Regions from separate parts of the Streptomyces asoensis genome, predicted to be linked through region 2. Evidence: riboswitches for the same ligand, from Rfam matches in the RefSeq annotation. Region 2 holds a riboswitch; the other holds the start of a gene.
What was found. A riboswitch is a leader RNA that binds a small molecule or an ion and turns the genes downstream of it on or off. The one in region 2 is predicted to bind glycine.
Positions count from the first base shown of each region.

Region 1: it holds a riboswitch for glycine, as region 2 does, so the genes downstream of both, gcvT (glycine cleavage system aminomethyltransferase GcvT) here and gcvP (aminomethyl-transferring glycine dehydrogenase) in region 2, are expected to answer to the same signal.

Region 1 is NZ_CP049838.1:6,896,626-6,906,270, reverse strand. Features, by position in the region: gene G9272_RS31005 (enhanced serine sensitivity protein SseB C-terminal domain-containing protein) at 82-837, opposite strand; gene G9272_RS31000 (enhanced serine sensitivity protein SseB) at 1,055-1,855, opposite strand; gene G9272_RS30995 (AAA family ATPase) at 1,934-2,617, opposite strand; glycine riboswitch at 2,797-2,896, shown strand; glycine riboswitch at 2,897-3,014, shown strand; gene gcvT (glycine cleavage system aminomethyltransferase GcvT) at 3,057-4,199, shown strand; gene gcvH (glycine cleavage system protein GcvH) at 4,318-4,695, shown strand; gene glyA (serine hydroxymethyltransferase) at 4,710-5,987, shown strand; gene G9272_RS30975 (L-serine ammonia-lyase) at 6,064-7,431, shown strand; partial or broken gene G9272_RS46225 (IS630 family transposase) at 7,602-7,787, opposite strand; gene G9272_RS30970 (FhaA domain-containing protein) at 8,022-9,645, shown strand, end outside.
Region 2 is NZ_CP049838.1:1,964,683-1,974,327, reverse strand. Features, by position in the region: gene ftsR (transcriptional regulator FtsR) at 1-519, shown strand, start outside; gene G9272_RS08750 (bifunctional nuclease family protein) at 604-1,077, shown strand; gene G9272_RS08745 (MerR family transcriptional regulator) at 1,323-2,006, shown strand; gene G9272_RS08740 (DNA polymerase IV) at 2,076-3,491, shown strand; gene G9272_RS08735 (nucleotidyltransferase domain-containing protein) at 3,592-4,053, shown strand; gene G9272_RS08730 (PRC-barrel domain-containing protein) at 4,060-4,431, opposite strand; glycine riboswitch at 4,544-4,639, shown strand; gene gcvP (aminomethyl-transferring glycine dehydrogenase) at 4,823-7,708, shown strand; gene G9272_RS08720 (TOBE domain-containing protein) at 7,760-8,179, opposite strand; gene G9272_RS08715 (APC family permease) at 8,280-9,645, opposite strand, start outside.

The DNA of each region.
Region 1 (9,645 bases), 4.9 Mb from region 2:
CGGACAAAACCGGTACCAATCGCCGCTATCTACGCGCGAAGACATCCGGCCCCCACCTCGCGGCAGGACCCGCTTCGGATGTCAGTAGCGTCCGGTGGGCGGATAGCCGTAGCCGCCGGCGGGAGCCTGGGCCGGTGCTGGCGCGTGGGCCTCGCGGTCGTAGAAGGGCCGGGCGGTGGCACGCATCCACATCACGACGGGGTCGTACTCGTCCGTCATGGCGACCGTCGACACCGGCAGCCCGTCCGGCACGGCCCCGATGGACTGCTGCATCATCGCCCGTACGGCGTCCACGGCCGGCGGGGAGGAGTCGTACACGTCGAGCCCGATCGCCAGGTAGGGCGCACCCAGCGCCGGCTGCACCCAGGCGCGGCGCAACGCGCGGACCGCCGGGGTACGGTGGGCGTTCTGCGCGAGCAGGGCGTAGAACTGCGGGATCTCGATGCCCGGTTCGGACAGCCGCAACGGCCCGGCCGGCTGGCGCTCCAGGCCGGTGGCGATACGGCGCAGATCCAGCCACGGAATGCCGACACCGCCGCCGGGGGCGTGCGGGTTCAACCAGAGGCCGTAGTGGTCGGGGTAGAGGGTGCGGGCCACGTCCAGCCCGTCCACCACCTCGTAGGACCTGTTCCAGCCACTCGCGCTGAGCTCCTGGGCGGAGGTGACGCAGGGGGCGTAGCCGTGCCCGTCGACCTCCATGTTTCCGTACTGGGCGTCCGGGGAGCCGGCCTGGCCGTGCCACAGCAGCATCCAGAGCTGACCGGAGGAGGGCGTCGCGAGCGCGCGCAGGAGCGCCTCGTAGGCGTCGTAGCGCCCGGGCGTGACCTGGCGCAGCATGTGCTCGACCGAGCCGGTCGCGGCAGTGCCAGCGCTCACTTTTTATCGCCCCTTCGAGAAGTTGCCCCGCGTTGGAGTCCAGCTTAGGCGCTCCGCTGGTCGAGCCGTTGAGAGCTCGAGGCTTGCTGTGTTCTTCGGGCTGCCGATCGTGCGTGGCCGTGCGCGCCCCGCGGCGGAGCCGCATACGGATGCAGCCCGCGCCCCGGGGTGGGCCGCCCTAGCGTGAGTAGAAGGCGCGGACCCGCTCCCGCATCCAGTCGCCCACCGGGTCCTGGGCGACGTCCAGGAGGACCAGGTTGACCGGCCAGGGGGCGGGCGCCGTCGTCAGGGCCCGGCCCAGGGCCTCCAGGGGAAGGGCCCGCAGGTCGCCCTCCCACTGGGAGAGTTCCACGCCCACGAACATCACCGGGTCCGCCGTCTCGATGGCGGCCAGGCAACGGCGGGCCGTGCGGACCACGCCCGTGGCCTCGAACTCCGCCGAGGCCGCGGCCAGGAAGTCCATCGGGTCGTCCTGCCAGTCGGGCTCGTAGAGGCGGACCCGGCCGCCGGCCGCGGTGCCGTCCAGCGGGGTGCGGCCCGCCCGGCAGAGCTCCGCCACGGCTGCCGGGGGCAGCGGGACGCCGACCACGCCGTCCGGGTTCACCAGGATGCCCACCTGCGGGGGCAGCCCCCGGGCGAACTCCACGGCCGGCGCGATCGTGAACGACATGTGCGAGCCGACGACCTGCCGGAACTGCTCCTCGGAGCTGAAGACCGGCACGTACACCTGGCCCTCGAGCTCCATCGTGGGCAGGTCGAGGGGGCCGCTGTGCGGGCCGCCGCCGCCGGGCAGCGGCACCCAGACGAAGCTGCGTCCGAGCACCTCGACGATCCGGCCGCCGGCTCCCGGCACGCCGAGGGAGACGGAGAGCACCTCCTCCAGCTCGTTGCCGGGCCATCCGCCGTGCGGATGGGGGTGTGCCTGCGCCGGAAAGTCCGCGGAGAAGTCCGTCGGAAAGTTCGCCGGGGGGAAATCCATCTGCCTACCGCCTGCTGAGAACCGCTCACTTCGCTGTGGCTGAAAGGCTAGCGGGTACCGGGGGTCGCACCCGAGCCCTCAGCCCGTGAAACCGATGCGGCGCAGTGTGTCGGCCGCCGCGCGGTCGAGCAGCACCGCCGAGCCGCAGCCCTCGGGCAGTCGGCCCTTCTCCACCGAGCGCGCCAGCCGGGCGGCGGCGTGGCGGTGGCGCAGGAACGCGTACCGGGAGACGCCCCGGCCTCGCTCGCGCTGCCCCTCCAGCGCCGTGTCCGCGCCGACGTCCAGCAGCAGCAGGTGGAGGGTGCCGCCGCGGCGGCGGGCCTCTCGGGCCAGCCAGTCACGGACCCAGGCCTGCGTGCCGCAGTCGTGCACGACGACGCCCGCGCCACTGCGCAGCGCCCGGCGCAGTCCGGCGTAGTGGGCGAGCCGGACGAGGGGGCGGTAGAGGCCGTAGGGCAGGAAGCGGGGGGCGCGGGCGTCCCAGCGGTCCCGGGTGTCCTGGGAGTCGACGCGGATGCCCTGCACGGTCCGCCGCATGAGCGTGGACTTGCCGCTGCCGGGCAGACCGGTGACCACGACCAGGTCACGGGGGCCGAAGAGCAGGCCGTGCGGGCTGCGGCCGGCCCGCTCGCGCAGGTCGCGGACGACGGGCGCCGGCTGCGGACCGCACGCCTCCCGGGCCGGGGCGACGGGCTGCGCGGGCAGCGCGACCCCCGAGCCGGTCGCGAATGCCGTGGACCTTGCCGTGGTCGTCCTGTTCACCGTGATCGTCCTCCCCTGGGGTCAGATGGTGTCCTCATCCCCACTGAGCGTAAAGAGAAGGTAATGCGCTGCGCCTAGCGTTTTCGTGCGCGTACCGACACAAGCCGGTTACAGATGCGGCCTGCCGTGATCGGGGCGAGCCGTGCAATGATGGCCGCGCCAACTGCATACCGGCCGTTTGAATCCGCGCGGGAGAGTCCTCAGCAGCAGCTTCGCTGGGGCGCCGAAGGAGCAAGTCCCTCCCTTGAATCTCTCAGGCCCCGTTACCGCGCGGGCGAGGCACATCTGAAAAGCGGGCCGCTGTCTCCAGTGGCTCCACCCAAGGTGCAAGTCATGATCGATCCCGTCGCGGGCCGTCATGGCGAACCTCTCAGGTTCCGATGACAGATGGGGAGGAACGACCTCGCCGTGCCGTCATGCCTTGGGAGACGAACGCCCGATGAGCAGTACCGACCCCGCATCCGACCAGAGCGCCGAGCAGCGCCACACCGCCCTCGACGCGGTGCATCGTGCGCTCGGCGCGACGATGACCGACTTCGCCGGCTGGGACATGCCCCTGCGTTACGGCTCCGAGCGCGACGAGCACCACGCCGTCCGCACCAGGGCCGGGCTCTTCGACCTCTCGCACATGGGCGAGATCACCGTCACCGGCCCGCAGGCCGCCGCCCTCCTCGACTTCGCCCTGGTGGGCAACATCGGGGCGGTCAAGAACGCCCGCGCCCGCTACACGATGATCTGCCGGGCGGACGGCGGCATCCTGGACGACCTGATCGTCTACCGGCTCGCCGAGACCGAGTTCATGGTGGTGGCCAACGCCTCCAACGCGCAGGTCGTGCTGGACGCTCTGACCGAGCGCGCCGAGGGCTTCGACGCGGAGGTCCGCGACGACCGCGACACCTACGCGCTGATCGCCGTACAGGGCCCCGAGTCCCCCGGCATCCTCGCGGCCGTCACCGACGCCGACCTGGACGGCCTGAAGTACTACGCCGGCCTGCCCGGCACCGTCGCCGGCGTCCCGGCCCTCATCGCGCGCACCGGCTACACCGGCGAGGACGGCTTCGAACTCTTCGTACGGCCGGAGCACGCCGTCGAGCTGTGGCAGGCGCTGACCAAGGCCGGCGAGGGTGTCGGACTGGTGCCCTGCGGTCTGTCCTGCCGGGACACGCTGCGCCTGGAGGCGGGCATGCCGCTGTACGGGCACGAGCTGAGCACCTCCCTCACCCCGTTCGACGCCGGCCTCGGCCGGGTGGTGAAGTTCGACAAGGACGGCGACTTCGTCGGGCGTACGGCGCTGGAGGCGGCCGCCGGGCGCGCCGCCTCGCAGCCCCCGCGCGTCCTCGTCGGCCTGGTCGCCGAGGGCCGCCGGGTCCCGCGCGCCGGGTTCGCCGTCGTCGCCGGCGGCGAGGTGATCGGCGAGGTCACCTCCGGCGCCCCCTCCCCCACCCTCGGCAAGCCGATCGCGATGGCGTACGTCGACGCCGCCCACGCGGCGCCGGGAACCACGGGCGTCGGCGTGGACATCCGAGGCAGCCACGAGCCGTACGAGGTCGTGGCGCTGCCGTTCTACAAGCGCCAGAAGTAGACACTGGGCGCGTTGACGCCCGCCCGCGCGTGACCCTGCGCACATTTCCGCTGCTCACGTGCGTTTCCAGCAGTCCCCCATTCACCAGCACCCTCCCGCGTACAGGAGAATTCAGGCCATGAGCAACCCCCAGCAGCTGCGCTACAGCAAGGAGCACGAGTGGCTGTCGGTCGCCGAGGACGGCGTCTCGACGGTCGGCATCACGGAGCACGCGGCCAACGCGCTCGGCGACGTGGTCTTCGTCCAGCTCCCCGAGGTCGGTGACACGGTGACCGCGGGCGAGACCTGCGGCGAGCTGGAGTCGACCAAGTCGGTCAGCGAGCTGTACGCACCGGTCTCCGGCGAGATCGTCGAGGTCAACCAGGACGTCGTCGACGACCCGGCGCTGGTGAACTCCGCCCCCTTCGAGGGCGGATGGCTGTTCAAGGTACGCACGGCGGGCGAGCAGGACGACCTGCTCACCGCCGACGAGTACACCGCCTACACCGCCGGCTGAGGAGTCGTAGACGCATGTCCGTCCTGAACACGCCCCTGCACGAGCTCGACCCGGAGATCGCCGCCGCGGTCGACGCCGAGCTGAACCGCCAGCAGTCCACGCTCGAGATGATCGCCTCGGAGAACTTCGCTCCGCTCGCGGTGATGGAGGCGCAGGGCTCGGTCCTGACCAACAAGTACGCCGAGGGCTACCCGGGCCGCCGCTACTACGGCGGCTGCGAGCACGTCGACGTGGCCGAGCAGATCGCGATCGACCGGATCAAGGAGCTGTTCGGCGCCGAGTACGCCAACGTCCAGCCCCACTCGGGCGCCTCCGCCAACCAGGCCGCCCTGTTCGCGATGGCCCAGCCCGGCGACACGATCCTCGGCCTGGACCTGGCGCACGGCGGTCACCTGACCCACGGCATGCGGCTGAACTTCTCCGGCAAGCAGTTCGACGTGGTCGCGTACCACGTGGACGACGCCGGCCTGGTCGACATGGCCGAGGTCGAGCGGCTCGCCAAGGAGCACCGTCCGAAGGTGATCATCGCGGGCTGGTCGGCGTACCCGCGGCAGCTGGACTTCGCCGAGTTCCGCCGGATCGCGGACGAGGTCGAGGCCTTCCTGTGGGTCGACATGGCGCACTTCGCGGGTCTGGTCGCGGCCGGTCTCCACCCGAACCCGGTGGAGTACGCCGACGTCGTCACGTCCACCACCCACAAGACGCTGGGCGGCCCCCGCGGCGGCATCATCCTCGCGAAGAAGGAGTTCGCGAAGAAGCTGAACTCGTCCGTCTTCCCGGGCTTCCAGGGCGGCCCCCTGGAGCACGTGATCGCGGCCAAGGCGGTCTCCTTCAAGGTCGCCGCGAGCGAGGAATTCAAGGAGCGTCAGGTCCGCACGGTCGAGGGCGCGAGGATCCTCGCCGAGCGACTGACCGTGCCGGACGCCCGCGCGGCCGGGGTGAACGTCCTGTCCGGCGGCACCGACGTGCACCTGATCCTGGTCGACCTGCGCGAGTCCGAGCTGGACGGTCAGCAGGCCGAGGACCGGCTGCACGAGGTCGGGATCACGGTCAACCGCAACGCGGTCCCGAACGACCCGCGGCCCCCGATGGTCACCTCCGGACTGCGGATCGGCACGCCCGCCCTCGCGACCCGCGGCTTCACCGCCGAGGACTTCGCCGAGGTCGCGGACGTGATCGCCGAGACGCTGAAGGCGCCGTCCCCGTTCGCGGAGGCCGACGCGGCGGCGCTGAAGGCCCGGGTCACGGCCCTGGCCGACAAGCACCCGCTGTACCCCGGTCTGAGCGAATAGTTCCTTTTCCCGGGTGCCGCGCACACTGTGAGGTGTGGGCGGCACCCCGCACCACCCCCGTATTGAGGAGTTCCCCGTGGCCATCTCGGTCTTCGACCTGTTCTCGATCGGCATCGGCCCGTCCAGCTCCCACACGGTCGGCCCGATGCGCGCGGCCCGCATGTTCGCACGGCGGGTGCGGGGCGAGGGCCTGCTGGACTCCGTCACGTCGGTGCGCTGCGAGCTGTACGGCTCGCTCGGCGCGACCGGCCACGGCCACGGCACGCCGAAGGCGGTGCTGCTCGGCCTGGAGGGCTCCTCGCCGCGCACGGTGGACGTGGAGGGCGCGGACGACCGGGTGGAGCAGATCAAGGACTCCGGCCGGCTGCGGCTGCTGGGCTCGCACGAGATCCCGTTCTCCTTCGACGAGGACCTGGTCCTGCACCGCCGCAAGGCCCTCCCGTACCACGCCAACGGCATGACGATATGGGCCCACGACGCCCAGGGCGCCGAGCTGCTGTCGAAGACGTACTACTCGGTCGGCGGCGGCTTCGTCGTGGACGAGGACGCGGTCGGCGCGGACCGCATCAAACTCGACGACACGGTCCTGAAGTACCCCTTCCGCACGGGCGACGAGCTGCTGCGCCTGGCGAAGGAGACCGGCCTGTCGATCTCCTCGCTGATGCTGGAGAACGAGCGCGCCTGGCGCACCGAGGACGAGATCCGGGACGGGCTGCTGGAGATCTGGCGGGTGATGCAGGCGTGCGTGTCGCGGGGCATGTCACGCGAGGGCATCCTGCCGGGTGGCCTGCGGGTCCGCCGCCGGGCCGCCATGACGGCGCGGCAGCTCCGGGCGGAGGGCGACCCGTTGGCGCTCTCCATGGAGTGGATCACGCTGTACGCGATGGCGGTGAACGAGGAGAACGCGGCCGGCGGCCGGGTGGTGACAGCCCCCACGAACGGCGCGGCCGGCATCATCCCGGCAGTCCTGCACTACTACGTGAACTTCGTGCCCGGCGCCGATGAGGACGGAGTGGTCCGCTTCCTGCTCGCGGCCGGCGCGATCGGCATGCTCTTCAAGGAGAACGCCTCCATCTCCGGCGCCGAGGTCGGCTGCCAGGGCGAGGTCGGCTCGGCCTGCTCGATGGCGGCGGGCGCGCTGGCCGAGGTCCTCGGCGGCTCCCCCGAGCAGGTCGAGAACGCGGCCGAGATCGGCATGGAACACAACCTCGGCCTGACCTGCGACCCCGTGGGCGGCCTGGTCCAGATCCCGTGCATCGAGCGCAACGGCATGGCCTCGGTGAAGGCGGTCACGGCGGCCCGTATGGCGATGCGCGGCGACGGGTCGCACAAGGTGTCCCTGGACAAGGTCATCAAGACGATGAAGGACACGGGCGCGGACATGAGCGTCAAGTACAAGGAGACAGCCCGCGGCGGGCTGGCGGTGAACATCATCGAGTGCTAGGGAAATAGACCTTCCCTGATCACTGGGCGGAGTGTCCCCGGGACCGGCTCGGTCAGGGGCCTCCCATGAAGTGGTAGGCGTTCCCGGCGGTGACGATCCCGCCGTCCAGGACGCGAGCTGCGGTTGCCAGGGTGCGGCCGTAGAGCCTGCCCTTGCTCAGGTCCCAGGCAGCGAACAGGTGACCTGGCGATCTTCTTGACCCCGGCGATCTTCGCCACCGGCTTGCCCCGCGCGGACAACAGCGCCCTCCGGGCCCGCCGCCAGGTCACCACTGACCCGGTGCCTCTGCGGACGATCCGCGACAGGCACTGTCTCTCGTCGTCATCGATCTCGCGGACGCGTACTCGTTCCGCCACCCCGGCCTGACGACACCGCGCCGCCCGGACGCCACAGCACCAGGAACCCCCGCGTTCCGGGGGCGGCGTCGAATCGGCGGTCCACGCGGCCCGATGGGCGGGGCTTTACGACCGATCCGGTGAAATGCGACGACATGCCGCAAGATCAGCACTCTCTGTGTCTACATAAGCACTATCAGTGACATCATCGGCCGATCTGACTGCCTTACAGCGGATCGGCACCCGGAGGCTGAAGTGGGAACGCTGAACAAGCTGGAACAGCGCTTCGAGGCTCTAGTCAACGATGCCTTCGCCAAGATCTTCAGATCCGCCGTGCAACCCCTGGAGTTTGCCGGCGCGCTCCGGCGCGAGTGCGACGTCAACGCCAGGATCTGGACCGAGGGCTGCACCATCGCACCCAACGGTTTCGTCGTCGAACTCAGTCCGGGCGACCACGAGACCTACGGCGCATGCCTGGTCATGCTCGGCGAAGAGCTGGTGGAGAAGGTGCGCGCGCACGCCGAGGAACAGCAGTACTCGTTCGTAGGTCCGTTGAAGGTTCAGCTACAGCGGGCGGAGAACTTGAAGGTCGGGCAGTATCGCGTGCGCAGCCGCCTCGAGGTGCCGCCCGAGGTCAAGCACGCCCTGGAAGTCGACCAGTGGTACCGCGCCACGCACGCGACGGCGCTCGGGCCGGGCGGCAGTGGCGCCCGGCCCTGGCCACCGCCGGCGCACGTCCTGCGGGGTGAAAAGCGGGCACTGACCCCTGATCAGTTGATATCGATGGGGCTTTCTTTCAGCGAAAACGGCAGCTTGGTCCGCGCCGCCCCGCCGAGCGCTCTCGCCGCGCCGCCGCGGCCGCTCCGCCCCATCGAGCCGGTGACGGACCGCCCGGGCGTCGCTGTCCTGTCTCGGTCCGGTCACGCGGTGCATGCCCCCACTGCCGGGCAGGGCGGGCGTCCGGCGCTTGACCCCGCAGGAGTGGTGTCGGGCATAACGCCTGCCCGCCGCCACGCCGTCGACTCCGTGCCCGAGGGGCCCACCATCTCGTCGAAAGGACAGAACATGACGAACGATCGCAACATCTACGCCGACGATCCTGCACCCGGCAGGGGCAGGGAGCTCTCCGACGGACTCGTTCCCACGCCGCCGGACCCGCACGTCGTCGGCGGGCCCCAGGCCTTCGTGCCGGCGGAGCCGTTGGCCGGCCCGCGGGCGGCCAACGAGACCGTGTCGCAGGGCGGGCCGGCGGAGAATCACTCCCCGGCACCCGCGGGGAACCGCTACGGCGCAGTGCCCTTTACGGCTCCCTATGACAGGGTCGCGCAGCCGACCCGGGTCGCCGGCGGAACACCGCCCTTCGCCCGCCCGCCGGCGCACCACGCTGCGGCACCATGGCTGGAGCCGGACCGGAGCGGCCGCGGGGCACTGGGGCACAGTGCGACCGTCGAGCTCTCCTCCGACCGTCTGCTGCGCGGTCAGCCCAACGGCCGACGAATCCTCAGCCGGTTGCGCATCGGTGGCAGGACCGCCGAACGAGAGCGCCAGCAGAAAATGGCCATCCTCCGCACGCCGGTGATGCAGTGCCACAAGATCGCCGTCATCAGCCTCAAGGGCGGAGTCGGCAAGACGACCACCACGACCGCCCTGGGCGCGACTCTCGCCACCGAGCGTCAGGACCGGGTCGTCGCGATCGACGCCAATCCGGACGCAGGTACCCTCAGCCGCCGTGTCCGTAGCGAAACCGGCGCGACCATCCGCGACCTCGTAGCCGAAATCCCCAACCTCACCAACTACATGTCCGTACGGCGCTTCACCTCCCAGTCCCCGAGCGGCCTCGAGGTCCTGGCCAATGAGGTGGACCCCGCTCTCTCGACGG
Region 2 (9,645 bases):
GTCCTGAGGATGCAGCGGGACCACTATCTGCCGCTCAAGGTCATCCGTGAGCACTTGGACGCCATGGAGCGCGGTGAGGCCGCGCCGCTGCCGACCGTGGGCCGGCAGCGGGACGGTGAGGCCGTTGTGGAGGCGTCGGAGGGGCCCACCGTCGCCAGGATCGGCCGGTCCGAGCTGCTGGCGGCCGCGGGAATCGGCGAGCCGGAGCTCAAGGAGTGGGAGTCGTACGGTCTCGTCGTGCCGTTGGAGGACGGGGTCTACGACGCCGAGGCGGCCACGGTGGCAGCGCTCGTCGCCGAGCTGGGCAGGTTCGGGATCGAGCCCCGGCACCTGCGGGTGATGAAGGCTGCGGCCGATCGTGAGGCCGGCCTCGTGGACCAGGTGGTGGCCCCGCTCAAGCGCCACCGCAATCCGCAGACCAGGGCCCACGCGCAGGCCCGTACGAAGGAACTCGCGGGGCTCACGGTGCGGCTGCACGCGGCGTTGGTGCAGACGGCGCTCGGGGTGCGGCTGCCCTGAGCGGGCGGTTTCGCCCTGGGCGGATCGGTCACCCGTTCCCGGCCCGACTACCCAAACGTCCCGGGCACGGCCTAGGGTTGCTGTGTGAACGAGCTCGATGTCGTAGGTGTCCGGGTCGAGATGCCCTCCAACCAACCGATCGTGCTGCTGCGTGAAGTGGGAGGCGACCGTTACCTTCCCATCTGGATCGGACCGGGTGAGGCGACGGCGATCGCCTTCGCCCAGCAGGGCATGGCTCCCGCGCGACCGCTGACCCACGACCTGTTCAAGGACGTGCTGGAGGCCGTCGGCCAGGAGCTCACCGAGGTGCGCATCACGGACCTGCGGGAGGGCGTCTTCTACGCGGAGCTGGTCTTCGCCAGCGGGGTCGAGGTGAGCGCGCGTCCCTCGGACGCCATAGCGCTGGCGTTGCGCACGGGGACACCGATCTACGGCAGTGACACGGTCCTGGACGACGCGGGGATCGCCATCCCGGACGAGCAGGAGGACGAGGTGGAGAAGTTCCGCGAGTTCCTCGACCAGATCTCGCCCGAGGACTTCGGCACCAGCAACCAGTAGTCGGCACATGCGCGGAATGCGGGCGTCCTGCACGGGGACGCCCGCCCCGTTTTCGGCAAATGCCAACGGCGAGTGAGAGCGTCCTACGGCTACTTCTCAGCGCATTCGGCTAGCCTTTCCCCGCGGTGGGGTGCGGGAAACCACTCTCAGGGTGATTATCACTCGGCGTGCCGAGTGTGGCGATCGTTGACGCACCCCTGGTGACTGCCTACCGTCGACAGGGCAGGTCAAGGACGGAGGTCGGCGTGAGAAGCAGCGGCGACGGTACGGCTGGGGGTGCCCCCGGACTCGGTGTCGGGGGAAGCGGTCCGTACCCTTCCCCGGGCTCTCCAGCACGCTCGAGCAGGGGATACCCCCAGCAGAGCAGCGCGGCCGATCACGCTCCGCAGCGTCCGGCGGCCGTGCCGAGCAGCGGAGGGGCGACATCCATGGCGTCCGAGCAGATCGGCTATCGCGGTCCGACGGCCTGCGCGGCCGCGGGCATCACCTATCGGCAACTGGACTACTGGGCCCGCACCGGGCTGGTCGAGCCGAGCGTGCGGCCCGCCCACGGGTCCGGCACGCAGCGTCTGTACAGCTTCCGGGACGTCGTCGTCCTGAAGATCGTCAAGCGGTTCCTCGACACCGGGGTGTCGCTCCAGAACATCCGCACCGCGGTGCAGCATCTGCGGGAGCGCGGGTTCAGTGACCTGGAGCGCATGACGCTGATGAGCGACGGCGCCACCGTCTACGAGTGCACCTCGCCGGACGAGGTCCACGCGCTGCTCCAGGGCGGGCAGGGCATCTTCGGGATCGCCGTGGGCGTGGTGTGGCGGGACGTCGAGAGCGCGCTGTCGCAGTTGCACGGGGAGCGTGTCGACACCGGGGAGACGCTCGTCGGGCACAATCCGGCGGACGAACTGGCACGTCGGCGCAACCGGGCGGTCTGAAACCCCTCCAGGAGCGCGAGGGGCGGCTGTACGACGTCATTGTCAGTGGCGTGGTGCAGCATCGGACATGTGAGAAACGCGCCCACGATCCTGCATCTCGACATGGATGCCTTCTTCGCGCAGGCGGAGCAGGCGTCCAAGCCGAGCCTGTGCGGGAAAGCCGTGGTCGTGGGCGGTCTGGGGCCTCGCGGAGTGGTCGCGACCGCCTCCTACGAGGCGCGGGTCTTCGGAGTGCACTCGGCGATGCCCATGGCCCAGGCGCGCCGGCGGGCCCCGAACGCCGCGTATCTGGTTCCGCGCTTCGCGTTCTACCGGTCGATCAGCGAGCAGGTCATGGGGCTGCTGCGGGCGCTGTCGCCGCTGGTGGAGCCGCTGAGCCTGGACGAGGCCTTCGTGGACCTGGATGCCGGGGGAGCGGCCTGGGACAGTGAGTCGGCGCGGCTGGCGGGGATCAGGCTGCGCGCGGACATACGGGCCGTCACCGGGCTCACGGGTTCGGTGGGTCTGGCCTCCTGCAAGATGCTGGCGAAGATCGCCTCGGAGCAGGCGAAGCCCGACGGGCTGGTGCTCATCGAGCCGGGGACCGAGCGGGCCCTGCTCGGCCCGCTGTCGGTGCGGACCCTGCCGGGGGTCGGCCCGGCGACGGGGGACCATCTGCGGCGGGCCGGGATCACCACGATCGACGAGATCGCCGAGGCCGGTGAGGACGAGCTGGTGCGGCTGCTGGGCAAGGCGCACGGGCACGCGCTGTACGCCATGGCGCTGGCCCGCGACGACCGGCCCGTGGTGGCGGAGCGGGAGGCCAAGTCGGTGTCGGTCGAGGACACGTACGACGTGGACATCCACGACCGGGTCCGGGTGGAGCTGGAGGTGCAGCGGCTCGCGGACCGGTGTGTGCGCAGGCTGCGGGGGGCCGGTCTGTCGGGGCGGACCATCGTGCTGAAGGTGCGGCGGTACGACTTCTCCACGCTCACCCGGTCCGAGACCCTGCGGGGGCCCACCGATGATCCGGGGGTGGTCCGGGAGGCGGCGGCCCGGTTGCTGGACTCGGTGGACACGACGGGTGGGGTGCGGCTGCTCGGGGTGGGCGTCAGCGGACTGGCGGATTTCACGCAGGAGGATCTGTTCGCGCAGGCCGCTGAGGACCGGGCGGACGGGGCCGAGGAGGAACTCGCGGACGAGCCCGTCGGCGAGATTCCGGTGCCGGTCGAGCACCAGTGGCGCCCAGGACACGATGTGCGGCATGCCGAGCTCGGACACGGATGGGTGCAGGGCAGCGGGTTGGGCCGGGTCACCGTGCGCTTCGAGACGCCCGAGTCGGAGCCGGGACGGGTACGCACTTTCAGGACCGACGATCCGGGGCTGGAGCCGGCGGATCCGTTGCCGCTGGTGCGACGAAGACCTGGTGACGACGGCGGGCCGGCGGCAGGAGCGCCGCATCCGGAGGCCAAGCCGTCGGAGGTCGAGTCCGGGAACTCTGCGTGAGGCGGATCAGTTACACAGAGTGAAGCGGTTCGAAGTGTGGGGTGGGCCGGAGCGGTGGCGGTGTCCCGCGAGGTGACACCGGTGACGGATGGGGAGCTGAATGAAGCTGCACGGAGGCCGGTTCGCGGACCCGGCCGGGGTGTCGCCGGAGCGCGAAGCCGAGATGCGCCGGGTGGTGGACCGGGTCACCCGGTGGGCCGGGAACCGGAGCGACGTGGTGGGGCTGCTGCTCGTCGGGTCCATTGCGCGCGGGGGCGCGCGTCCCGACCCGGACGTGGACCTCGTGGTGTTGTCGACGGCGCCCGCCCGGTACGCGGAGGACGACGGGTGGGGGCGTGAGCTGGCCCTGGGCGAGGTGGCCCGGGTCCGGGAACGGGGGCCTGTCACCGAATGGCGGTATGTGACCGCCTCCGGCCTGGAGGTCGAGGTGGGCGTCGGTTCTGCCCACTGGGCGCGGACCGATCCGGTCGACGCCGGCACACGAAGAGTCATCACGGACGGCGCCCGGCCGCTGTACGACCCTGCCGGGATTCTGGGGGCGCTGATACAGGCCTGTGGCTGAGGGGGCTCAGCTGTCGTCCGTACCCGCCAGTCGGCCGAAGTCGTGGTCGGGGAGCGGGGGAGCGGCGCCCACGTCGAGGCCGTAGTGGTGGTAGAGCTGGAGTTCCTGTTCCGGGGAGAGGTGGCGACCCACGCCGAAGTCGGGAGCGTCCTTGATCAGGGCCCGGTCGAAGGGGATGTGCAGGGTGCCCTCGACCAGCTGGCTGGGCTCCAGGGGGACGAAGGCGTCGCGGGAGAACAGACCGGTGCGTATGGCCGCCCACTCCGGCACTCCGGTGGCGTCGTCGAGGTAGACCTCGTCGACGGTGCCGATCTTGGTGCCGTTGCGGTCGAATGCCTTGCGGCCGATCAGGTTGCGCGGATCGATGTCGGTCTGCACGGGCCCTCCACTTGGTCGCAACTCATCCGTAAGCACTACAAAAGAGCACATTGGGACGAGTGGCCACTCGAGCGAGTCTCGTTGACCCCGCTGGTAGTCTGACAACGGCTGCTGACACCGCGCGGGAGAGTCCTCCGGACATCACCGGAGGCGCCGAAGGAGCAAATCCTCCCCGGAATCTCTCAGGCTCACGTACCGCACGGACGAGGTCACTCTGGAAAGCAGGGCGGGTGCCGACGGCGTCGACGGCTTCCGCTCTCACCGACGGTGAAAGCCGGGTGCCCTCGGGCGACCCGGTGAAGCTCTCAGGTTGAGATGACAGAGGGGGAGGCCGTCCGGGTACCCACCGTGGTGACCCTCGAAGGTCGTGTCAGACCAGGAGGCCTCCGTAATGACCGCCCAACGCATTCCGCTCGCAGAGCTCGAGCAGGGAATTTCCTTCGAACAGCGCCACATCGGGCCCGACCTCGAGGCGCGGGCCAAGATGCTCGCACAGGTCGGCTACGGCTCGCTCGACGAGCTCACCGCCGCAGCGGTCCCGGATGTGATCAAGAACGCCGACGCGCTGGACCTGCCGGGAGCGCGCACCGAGGCCGAGGTGCTGGCCGAGCTGCGCTCGCTGGCCGACCGCAACCAGGTCCTCGACTCGATGATCGGACTCGGCTACTACGGGACGTTCACGCCGCCCGTCATCCTGCGCAACGTCATGGAGAACCCGGCCTGGTACACGGCCTACACGCCGTACCAGCCGGAGATCTCCCAGGGTCGGCTCGAGGCGCTGCTGAACTTCCAGACCGTGGTCGCCGACCTCACCGGGCTGCCGACCTCCGGAGCGTCGCTGCTCGACGAGGGCACGGCCGCCGCCGAGGCGATGGCGCTGTCCCGGCGCATGGGGAAGAACAAGAAGGGCCTCTTCCTCATCGACGCGGACGCGCTGCCGCAGACCATCGCCGTGATCGAGACCCGCGCCGAGCCGACGGGCGTGGAGATCGTCGTCGCCGACCTGAGCGACGGGATTCCCGCGGAGATCGCCGCGCGGGAGATCAACGGCGTGCTCGTCCAGTACCCCGGTGCCTCCGGTGCCGTACGTGACCTCAAGGCGCTCGTCGACCAGGCGCACGGGCTCGGCGCGCTCGTCACCGTCGCCGCGGATCTGCTCGCGCTGACGCTGCTGAAGTCGCCGGGCGAGCTGGGGGCGGACATCGCGGTCGGTACGACGCAGCGGTTCGGTGTGCCGATGGGCTTCGGCGGACCGCACGCCGGGTACATGGCCGTCCGCGAGCAGTTCGCGCGCAGCCTGCCGGGGCGGCTGGTGGGCGTGTCGGTGGACGCCGACGGACACAAGGCCTACCGGCTCGCGCTACAGACGCGCGAGCAGCACATCCGGCGCGAGAAGGCCACCAGCAACATCTGCACGGCGCAGGTGCTGCTGGCGGTGATGGCGGGGATGTACGCCGTCTACCACGGTCCCGACGGGCTCCGGGCGATCGCCCGGCGCACGCACCGATACGCCTCGATCCTCGCCGCCGGGCTCGAGGCCGGTGGTGTCGAGGTCGTGCACGGGTCGTACTTCGACACGCTGACCGTGCGGGTGCCGGCGAAGGCCGCCGAGGTCGTCGCCGCCGCGCGGGAACTCGGGGTCAACCTGCACCTCGTCGACGCCGACCAGGTGTCGATCGCCTGCGACGAGACGACCGCTCGGGCGCAGGTGTCCGCCGTCTGGGCCGCCTTCGGGGTGGACGGCGACATCGAGGCGCTCGACGCGGCCACCGCCGACTCCCTGCCCGCCGGGCTGCTGCGGTCCGACGCGGTCCTGACGCACCCCGTCTTCCACCAGCACCGTTCCGAGACCGCGATGCTGCGCTATCTGCGCAGGCTCGCCGACCGGGACTACGCGCTGGACCGGGGCATGATCCCGCTGGGCTCCTGCACCATGAAGCTCAACGCGACCACCGAGATGGAGCCGGTCACCTGGCCCGAGTTCGGGCAGCTGCACCCGTTCGCGCCGGCCGAACAGGCGGAGGGCTACCTGACGCTCATCCGCGAGCTGGAGGAGCGGCTCGCCGAGGTCACCGGGTACGACAAGGTGTCGCTCCAGCCGAACGCCGGGTCGCAGGGCGAGCTGGCCGGGCTGCTCGCCGTCCGCGGGTACCACCGGGGCAACGGGGACGAGCAGCGGACCGTGTGCCTCATCCCGTCCTCCGCGCACGGCACGAACGCGGCCAGCGCCGTGATGGCGGGCATGAAGGTCGTCGTCGTGAAGACCGCCGAGGACGGCGAGATCGACGTCGAGGACCTGCGGGCGAAGATCGAGCGGCACCGGGACGAGCTGTCGGTGCTGATGATCACCTACCCGTCGACGCACGGGGTGTTCGAGGAGCATGTCGCCGACATCTGCGCCCAGGTGCACGAGGCGGGCGGGCAGGTGTACGTCGACGGCGCCAACCTCAACGCGCTCGTCGGTCTCGCCAAGCCGGGGCACTTCGGCGGTGACGTCTCGCATCTGAACCTGCACAAGACGTTCTGCATCCCCCACGGGGGCGGCGGCCCGGGCGTCGGACCCGTCGCCGTACGGTCGCACCTGGCGCCGTATCTGCCGAACCACCCGCTTCAGCCCGCCGCCGGGCCGGACACCGGGGTGGGGCCGATCTCCGCGGCTCCCTGGGGTTCCGCCGGGATACTGCCGATCTCGTGGGCGTATGTGCGCCTCATGGGCGGCGAGGGGCTCAAGCGGGCCACGCAGGTGGCCGTGCTGAGCGCCAACTACATCGCCAAGCGGCTGGAGCCGCACTACCCGGTGCTCTACAACGGGCCGGGCGGGCTGGTCGCGCACGAGTGCATCATCGACCTGCGGCCGCTGACCAAGGCGACCGGCGTGAGCGTCGACGACGTCGCGAAGCGGCTCATCGACTACGGGTTCCACGCGCCGACGATGTCGTTCCCGGTGGCCGGGACGCTGATGATCGAGCCGACCGAGTCCGAGGACCTGATCGAGATCGACCGTTTCTGCGAGGCGATGATCGCCATCCGTGCGGAGATCGAGAAGGTCGGAGCGGGCGAATGGCCGGCCGAGGACAACCCGCTGCACGGTGCCCCGCACACCGCGGCGGCGCTGGGCGGGGAGTGGGAGCACGCGTACACGCGTGAGGAGGCCGTCTTCCCGGCCGGTGTGTCGGCCGCCGACAAGTACTGGCCGCCGGTGCGCCGGATCGACCAGGCCTTCGGCGACCGGAACCTGGTCTGCTCGTGCCCGCCGCTGGACGCGTACGAGGACTGAGCCGGTGCGTTGAGGGCCCCCGTCCGTTCCGGGCGGGGGCCCTCACGCGCGCTATGCCGTCGCCAGGGACACCTCGGTCGCCTTGATCAGGGCGACGACGTCGGAGCCGACGAAGAGACCCAGGTCGGTGGCTGCTTCCTTGGTGATCACCGCGGTGAGTTCGCCCCCGTCCATGGAGACCTTCACCGAGGCCATGACCCCGCCCGTCACGAGGCCGGTGATCGTGCCGGTGAGCTGGTTGCGGATCGAGAGACCGTCGACCCGGCCGGTGGCCAGGGAGACCTCCGTCGACTTCACCAGGGCGCGGACGGCGGTGCCGGCGGCGAGGGCGAGTTGGTTCACGGCCTCCAGCGTGATGGCCGCCGTGAGGTCCTGGCCGCCGTCCAGACGGATCTTGACGGTGGCCATCACCTCGCCGGGATGGACGGCGGTGACGGTGCCGGGGAGTTGATTGCGGATGCTCAGGCTCATGAGCGTCAACGGTAGGCCGCCGAGCCCCTTATGCGGGTTATGCGCGGGTATACGTCGTCCGGCGGCGTCAGGACACGTCGGACGACGGCCCGGGGGCGGGTCAGCCCGTGTGGACGCGGGGGCGTCGGTCGCGGTCCGGTTCGGCCTCGCGCAGGACCTCCCGGGTGACCGGAGCGACCTCGCCCTGGCCGAAGAGGAAGAAGCGCAGGAAGTTGGCGAAGGGGTTGCCCTCGGTCCATTCGAAGTAGATGTGCGGGATGCAGCCGGTGGAGTCACGGGTGTGCAGCAGCAGCGCGGCCAGGGCGTTGGAGATGGAGGAGGACTCCAGGGTCAGGACGCGGTAGCGGTTGTGCAGGACCTCGCCGCGTACGGTCAGGCCCGACTCGAACTCGGAGGGGTCGACGACGGTGACCTCGACGAAGACGAAATCCTCCCCGGGGATGTCGTTGTCCTGCCGGATCTGTTCGATCTTGTCGCGGTACTCGGCCTTGTCGCGCTGGTCGGGCTCGTTGGCGATGAACCGTATCTTGCGGCTGGCCATGTCCCGGATGAAACGTTCCGCCATCGAGTCCAGGGTCACGCTGGTCACTCGGAGCTCGAAGGCCCTGGCCAGCCGGGACAGCAGCGAGACCAGGATGATGCCCGCGATGAAGCAGGCGCCGATCTTCACGCCGTCGGGGCGCTCGATGACGTTCACGACGGTCACATAGAGCAGGACCGCCGAGACCACGGCGAAGCCGACCGTCCAGCCCCGCTGCCGGGCGCGGCGGGCGGCGATGGTCACCGCGATCGCCGCCGAGGACATCAGGACCAGGACGCCGGTGGCGTAGGCGCCGCCCTGGGCGTCGACGTCGGCGTCGAAGATCCAGGTGACCAGGAAGGCCACGAGGGTGAAGACGATCACCATGGGGCGGACGGCGCGGGCCCAGTGCGGGGCCATGCCGTAGCGGGGGAGGTAGCGGGGCATCAGGTTGAGCAGCCCGGCCATCGCGGAGGCGCCGGCGAACCACAGGATGGCGATCGTCGACACGTCGTACACCGTGCCGAAGGCGTTGCCCAGGTACTCGTGGGACAGGTAGGCGAGGGCGCGTCCGTTGGCCTGGCCGCCGGACTCGAACTCCTTCTCCGGGATCAGCACCGTGGTGATGAAGCTGGTGGCGATCAGGAAGACGCTCATGATCAGGGCGGCGGTCGTCAGCAGCTTCTTCGTGTCCCGGATGCGGCCCTTGGGGTTCTCCGCGGTGTCGTCCGGGTCGCCCTGGACGTGCGGCATGACCGCGACGCCGGTCTCGAAGCCGGACAGGCCCAGCGCGAGCTTGGGGAAGACCAGCAGGGAGACACCGATCATCGCGAACACGTTGCCGTGCTCGGCGGTCAGCGCGTCGGCCCAGTCGGTGACCACATGGCCCTCGGTGACCACATGCCACAGACCGACGGCCACGACGACGACGTTCAGACCGAGATAG